One region of the Thermostichus sp. MS-CIW-26 genome, then DNA from elsewhere that is predicted to be linked to it. Evidence: riboswitches for the same ligand, from Rfam matches in the RefSeq annotation. Region 1 holds a riboswitch; the other holds the start of a gene.

Evidence for each region. Region 1 has a riboswitch for cobalamin ahead of metE (5-methyltetrahydropteroyltriglutamate--homocysteine S-methyltransferase). Riboswitches for the same ligand answer to the same signal wherever they lie in the genome.
Region 2: it holds a riboswitch for cobalamin, as region 1 does, so the genes downstream of both, ACVWZU_RS02340 (sirohydrochlorin chelatase) here and metE (5-methyltetrahydropteroyltriglutamate--homocysteine S-methyltransferase) in region 1, are expected to answer to the same signal.

Annotation. Positions count from the first base shown of each region.
Region 1 is NZ_JBSSBV010000024.1:16,092-19,831, forward strand. Features, by position in the region: gene metE (5-methyltetrahydropteroyltriglutamate--homocysteine S-methyltransferase) at 109-2,373, opposite strand; cobalamin riboswitch at 2,830-3,034, opposite strand; gene ACVWZU_RS09195 (ABC transporter substrate-binding protein) at 3,278-3,740, shown strand, end outside.
Region 2 is NZ_JBSSBV010000003.1:124,118-127,857, reverse strand. Features, by position in the region: gene ACVWZU_RS02345 (heavy metal translocating P-type ATPase) at 1-1,967, shown strand, start outside; cobalamin riboswitch at 2,095-2,230, shown strand; gene ACVWZU_RS02340 (sirohydrochlorin chelatase) at 2,261-3,304, shown strand; gene ACVWZU_RS02335 (hypothetical protein) at 3,402-3,740, shown strand, end outside.

The DNA of each region.
Region 1 (3,740 bases):
GCATCAGCAGACCGTAGGCCCTAAGCCAGCCGCATCAGCACAACAGCGGCACCGCCCGCGGCGACTTGTCAAGCCAGCCCGACCAGTTACATCAGCGGGTCGTGGGCCTTACTCGCGCAGACCCTCAGGTTGGGTTTCCAGAAGCTCCTCCCCTAGCTGATGAGCGGCAGCCACCATATTTTTCAGTGCGGGGATCACCTCCTCCCAGCGGCGGGTCTTGAGGCCACAATCGGGATTAACCCAAGTTTGCTCCACAGGCAAGTGGGCCAGTCCTGTGCGCAGCTGCTGCAGGATTTGCTCAACGCTCGGCACCGCAGGGCTGTGGACATCGTAAACGCCGTTGCCCACCTGGTGACGATACCCAGCCTGGGCAATTTGCAGCAGGGTTTTGTTGTTGCTGCGGCTGTTTTCAATGGAAAGCACGTCGGCATCCAGCCGCTCAATGTGCTCGATGATGTCCCCAAACTCTGAGTAGCACATGTGGGTGTGAATCTGGGTTTCCGGCTTGGCCCCGCCGGTAGCTAGGCGAAAGGCATCCACTGCCCAGCTGAGGTATTCTGGCCAGCGTTCTTTTTTCAGAGGTAGCCCCTCCCGCAGTGCCGGCTCATCCACTTGCACCATCACCGCTCCAGCCGCTTCCAGATCTGCCACTTCGGCTCTCAAGGCCAGGGCAATCTGCAAAGCCTGCTCCCGCCGGGGAATATCAACACGGGGAAAGGACCAGTTGAGCATAGTCACTGGCCCCGTGAGCATGCCTTTCACCGGCTTTTGGGTGTGGGACTGGGCTACTTGGAATTCCCGCACTGTCATGGGTTGGGGGCGAACCACGTCGCCGTAGAGAATGGGAGGGCGCACGCAGCGGCTGCCGTAACTCTGCACCCAGCCGTGTTCAGTGAAGGCAAAGCCTTCCAGCTTCTGGGCAAAGTACTCCACCATGTCGGTGCGCTCAAATTCCCCATGCACCAACACATCCAGGCCAATCTCTTCTTGAATGCGGATGCACTTGGCAATCTCAGCGTCAATGGCTGCTTCGTACTCCGCCTGCGAAACCTCCCCTCTTTTGTACTTAGCTCGCCACTGCCGCACCTCTGGAGTTTGGGGGAAGGAGCCAATGGTGGTGGTGGGCAAAGGTGGTAGCTGAACCTGCCGACTTAGGCGCTGCTCGTAGGGCAGGAATCGCTCGAAGTCCTGGAGCTTGAGGTTGGCCAAAGCCTGGCGCACTTGGGGGTTGGGGGGGCTAAACTGCGCAAAGCTCTGCCACTGCTGCTGGATTTCCGCCTGCTGGGCAGCAGTGTCTTCGCCGTTGAGGGCTCGCGCCAGGAGAGCTACTTCGGCCAGCTTCTGTTCGGCAAAGCTGAGGACATTTCTGAGGGGTTCCGGCAACTGGGCTTCCAGAGCAGCGTCGTGGGGCACAAATTGCAACGAAGCGGAAGGCTGCACCCGTAGGTTGGGAGCTACCCCCTGCAGCTCCCGCAGGCTGGCCAAGACGGTCTCAGGCTGAACCTTCCAGACATTCCGAGCGTCCACTACGCCAGCACCTAGGATCTGGTCAGCCGGAAAGCCATAGGTTCTTACCAGATCCAGGGTGTGGCCACGGGTAAAGTCAAGGCTAATGCCGGCCACCGGCAGTTGCACCACCCAGGGGTAAGTCTCCCCCAGGTCATCGAAGTAGGTGACCAAGTGGATAGGGATCCCGGCGGTTGCCAACTGGCGGTAGCTCATTTCCACAGCTTCCCGCAGGCCACTTCCCTGGCTGGTAACCAAAATGGGATCGTGAATCTGGACTTCTGGGATCCCCAGCTGTTTTAACTCCTGGAGGAGATCCCGGTACAGAGGAAGGAGCTTTTCCAAGTCCGCCCGCAGATCCCCAGATCGCTGGCTAAGGCAGAGCAAAGTCACTGGACTGAGGACAACGGGGCTGGTGCGCTCCCCTAGGATCCCTTGGGCCCGCCGAACTCTTTCCAAAAAATCCCCAAAGTTAGGACTGGGATCGGCTTCCGGCTCAATTTCGGGTACCAAGTAGTGGTAGTTGGTGTCAAACCACTTGGTCATTTCCAAAGCCGGCAGGCCCTCCCGCCCCCGCGCCATGGCAAAGTAGCGGTCTAAACCCGACAGACCTCGGAACCGAGAGGGGATCAGCCCCAGCCAGGTGGCCCAGTCCAGTACATGGTCGTAGAGAGTCTGATCCCCTACCGCAATGTGATCAATCCCAGCTTGTAGCTGAGTCTGCCAGGCTTGAGTCTCCAAATCCCAAAAGGTAGCCAGCAGAGCCTCTGACCCTAGGGCACCACTCCAAAAGCCTTCCAAAGCTTTTTTGAGCTCGCGGCGCTTGCCCATGCGGGCATACCCCAATGTCATGGTTTGTGCAGTCATGTTGTGTGCCATCCCAAATACTGAGTTTTCTAATTTTCCTGCGTTCAATTCGCCCTCAACTGGGATCCCGCCCGCCAAGGAAGAAACCGGCTGTTCCTCTCTTGCCTCTGGAACCCCAACAAAACACTGCCTTTTGCGCAAAAAAGATACTCAACGCAGCCAGCGATCGCAGTGGCTACTTGCCAGCCACCAATTGAAGTCAGGAAGCCTGACATCTCACTCTTTCCTTCGCGTAGGCGGGCTGTAGATCTTGATAGATCTTGGTGCAACAGCACCCAAAATTTACTCTCTCCCGGCCAACTGGCTCAGAGTCTTGCTTGGGTTCTTGGACTTATTTCTACTGCTGAGGAGTACCGAAAGCTTGTGGGAGCAACGCCGGGAAAATGCTCAGGATAACGAAAGCAGAAACGAGCTAAAGCCAAGACAGTTACCATCTGTACCTCGCAGATGTTGTGAAGTTTAGAAAAACCATCGGCGGGCATTCTGACTGACACGGTTTTGGGGGACAAGATCTGGATCGGCAGCGAATGACTCTAGAGATTTGCTGCAGAACTTCTCCTAAACCGGATCACAGCTGCGGGACAGCGGCAGATTCTCACTGCTCTTTCCCCGTTTCCTCTGGCGGCTGATCCCCGTCAGAACCGATAGCTGAGCTACATCGTATCACGGAGTTCAGAGACGGGAGTAGAGTGCTTCAATCATCACCAAGCCAGCAGCCTTTGGAGCTACCAGACCTCACCTTTCACCCAGCGGTCTTGCAGGAAGTCATCGGAATCCTCTAAGCATCCTCCCCCCCTGCATTGCTCTCAAGATAAGGCAGTGATAGCTTAGCTGCCATAAGTCTTGTCCAGGAGGCAAGGGGGTTTGCTCCTTTTTGCTGAAAAAGCGACAGATCGGGGTTTCTATGGCATCAAGCTTAAAAGTAACTGTGTGGTCTGTGGGCCTCTTCTTGCTGAGCCAGATGTGGGCTGGATGCGCTCAGAATGCTGCTGAGCGGACAGCTTTCGATCCAAAGCTAGCAGGATCCAGCGATCAAATCGTGCTGGCCATTGGAGGGGAAAGGGAAGAAGGATTTGATCCCACCCTGGGCTGGGGACGTTACGGTTCGCCTTTGTTCCAAAGCACTCTGCTGCGGCGGGACGAGAACCTTGAGATTGTAAACGACCTGGCGACTGGCTACACTGTCAGCCAAGATGGCCTAACCTGGACGGTAACCCTACGAAAGGATGCAGTCTTCTCCGATGGAAAACCTGTCACAGCAGCGGACGTGGCTTACACCTTTAACCAAGCAGCTCGGAGTGGTGGTCTGGTCGACCTAACCGCCCTAAAGGAAGCAGTAGCTATCGACACTCATACGGTGGAGCTGC
Region 2 (3,740 bases), on a different contig from region 1:
CGATAGGGGTGGGCATCAGCACGGTGCTGGTGATCGGATCCCTGCCGATGATGCTGGGGATGGACATCCCGGGCTTTCCCATGTGGCTGCACAATCCTGGGTTGCAGTTGCTGCTGACGGCTCCGGTGCAGTTTTGGGTGGGCAAGCATTTTTATCGAGGCGCTTGGGCCGCTTGGCAACGGCGCTCGGCGGATATGAACACGCTGGTGGCCTTGGGGACGAGCGCGGCTTTTTTCTATTCTGTTTTCCCAACGGTTTTCCCCGACTCTTTCCATCGGCAGGGACTGCATCCCGATGTGTATTACGAAGTGTCGGCGGTGGTCACCACCCTGATTCTGGTGGGCAAGTGGATGGAGCAACGGGCTAAGGGGCAAACCTCCGAAGCCATTCGCAAGCTGATCGGGCTGCAACCGAAAACGGCAAGGGTAATTCGCCATGGGGTGGAGCAGGATATTCCGATTCGGGAAGTGCAGGTGGGGGATCGGATCCGGGTGCGCCCCGGAGAGAAGGTGCCGGTGGATGGGGTCATTCTAGAGGGATCCTCCAGCCTCGACGAGTCCATGGTGACCGGCGAGAGCCTGCCTGTACTCAAGTCGGCGGGGGATGAGGTGATTGGGGCAACGCTGAATCGGACGGGCAGCTTTGTGATGGAGGCGCGGCGGGTGGGCAAAGACACAGTTCTGGCCCAGATCGTGCGCTTGGTGCAGGAAGCTCAGGGATCCAAAGCTCCGATTCAACAGGTGGCGGATCGGGTGACTGCCTGGTTTGTGCCGGCAGTGATCGGGGTGGCAGTTCTAACTTTCGTGCTCTGGTGGGTGTTGGCGGACAACCTGACGCTGGCCTTGGTGAACACGATTGGGGTGCTGATCATCGCCTGCCCTTGCGCGCTGGGGTTGGCGACCCCCACCTCGATCCTGGTGGCCACGGGACGAGGGGCAGAATTGGGGATCCTGGTGAAAAGTGCCGACAGCCTGGAATTGGCCCACCACTTGCGCACGGTGGTCTTGGACAAAACCGGCACCCTGACCGAAGGTCGCCCTACCGTCACCGATATTTGGGCTAATGGCTCCTCTCCCCTGACGGTGTTGCGCCTGGCAGCGGCAGTGGAGCGGCACTCGGAACACCCTTTGGCCCAGGCGGTGGTGCAGAAAGCCGAAGCGGAAAAAATTGCCATCCCTCTTGCCCAGCATTTTCAGGCAAGGATAGGCAGTGGGGCAGAAGCCTGGGTGGAAGACCAGTGGATCCGCATCGGTCGGCTGAGCTGGCTACAGGAGATGGGGATCCCTTGGGATCCCTCTTGGTCAGAGCGGGTTCAGAATTGGGAAAGCCAGGGCAAAACGGTGATCGGCGTAGCCCAATCCCAGAGCCTGGTGGGGCTGTTGGCCATTGCCGATCCGCTCAAACCCACCTCTCCTGAGGCAGTGCAACAGCTGCAACAGATGGGTCTAGAGGTGATCCTGCTAACCGGGGATAACCCCACCACGGCCCAAGCGGTTGCTCGGCAAGCAGGCATTCAGCGGGTAATTGCCCAAGTCCGTCCGGATCAGAAGGCAGCTTACATACGCAGCCTAAGACAACCGCGACGGCGGGTGGCCATGGTGGGAGATGGCATTAACGATGCTCCGGCTCTGGCAGAAGCCGATGTGGGGATCGCCATCGGTACGGGTACGGATGTGGCGATGGCCGCCAGCGATATAACCCTCATGTCGGGGGATCTGCGGGGAGTCGCCACAGCCATTCAACTCAGCCGGGCCACCCTCAACAACATCCGCCAGAACCTCTTCTTCGCCTTTATCTACAATACGCTGGGGATCCCGATTGCCGCTGGGGCGCTCTATCCCTTTACAGGCTGGTTGCTCAACCCCATGCTGGCGGGGGCAGCCATGGCCCTGAGTTCCATTTCGGTGGTCGCCAATGCCCTGCGCCTGCGACACTTTCAGCCCCCCAGACCAGCGGGCCGGCGTTAGGCCCTCTCCCAGGGGCAAGGGGGATTAGCGCGGCAACAGTTTTGCTGCCCTTTGAGCATGAGTCTGCCGTACCGCTCATGCCTCAGGGCTATCTTCTGGCAGACAAGAACATCCCCCCCGGGAGCTTGGTGAATGGCAAGCGGCAAGCTAACCTAAAAAGCTCAGGCAGATTGGGGAAAGCGCGGTGCAAATCCGCCACTGTGACGCAACTGTGATGGGATCCCTCCCTCAGCCAGAACACCCACCTGCCGTTGTCCTGTACCCCTTGCGATTCACAAGGAACGGAGTTTTTTGTGTTGAATACCCTCAGTGTTTCCCCTCCGCTTGCGGTTGGGCAGTCTCCTGTTGTCCCCCTGCCCCTGTTGCTCATCGGCCACGGATCCCGCGACCCTGAAGGGCGGCAAGCCTTTCTGGAGTTGGCCCAAGTCTACCAATCCCTCACTCCCCATCGACCGGTGATCCCTTGTTTTCTGGAGCTGACGGAGCCGAGTATCGCCCAAGGGATCCAGCAGTGTATTGCCCAAGGGTGGCAAGAGATTGTGGTCCTGCCGCTGCTGTTGTTTGGGGCCCGCCACAACAAGTTCGATGTGACGATGGAACTGGATCGCCTGCAGGCCCTCTATCCCCAGTTGCGCATTCGTTACGGTGGGCCGCTGGGGATCCGCATCGAGATCCTGCAACTGCTGCGAGACCGATTGGCTGCTTTGATGGCCGCCCAACCGCAGCGGATCCCAGAGGCAGAAACCGTGCTCCTATTTGTGGGTCGCGGCTCCAGCGATCCCGAGGCCAATGCCGAAGCCTGTAAACTGGCCCGGTTGCTTTGGGAAGGATCTGGGTTTGCCGCTGTGGAAACTTGCTTTATCGGCATTACCCATCCCCGCCTGCCCGTGGGATTGGAGCGGGCCTTGTCCTGGCATCCGCGCCGGGTGATCGTGCTGCCCTACTTCCTGTTTACCGGAGTGCTGGTGAAAAAAATTGAGGCGGCAGTGGAACAACAACGACAACGACAGTCGGAAATCGACTGGCTGATGCTGCCGGAATTGGGCCTTGTGGATACGGTGCTGCACAGCCTGCAGCAACTGGAGCAGGAAGCCCTACAGGGCCAAACCCAAATGAACTGCCACCTGTGCAAGTTTCGCCTGGCCGTGAGCGCAGAGGTCAGAGCTGGGCATACCCATCACCACCCTCACGAGCATCATCACCACCATCACGGGCACGGATCCCATCACCATCCTCATTCCCACCCTCACCACGACCACGGCCATACCCACGCAGCGGCTGGGGATCCCTGGGCCCAATTAGAGGGCTACCACCAACGGGCATGGCAGGTGCCCTAAGAGGGAAACAGAGGCTGCTGGCGGGATAAACTGAGTGCAGACAGGCCATTTTTGAACCTGGTTTTCCCGCTCTAGCGGTTGTGATGACGAAAAAACGATGATGCTCTCCCGCTCCTCTTGGGTCTCGGGTGCCGCTGCCGCGGGGAGCGGGATCTTTGTTTTCGCCCTGGTGGTGGGGCTGCTGGATCAGATCCTGCCAACCCTGCCCAGGGTTTCCTTATCCTTGGCCGGGATCCCTGGGATCCTGGCTGGAATTGGGTCTGCCTATGGGGTTTGGCAGGTGGTTCAGATGGGTCTGCAATCGGCTTCCTGGAGCGACTTTCGAGAATCGCTGGTGGCGACCCTATCTCCCTTTGATCCTGCCGACCACGGCGGCGAGCCACGACAACCTAAGGGGGATCCTCGCCCTTGGCAGGTGGCTCAGGAGATCCGGCAA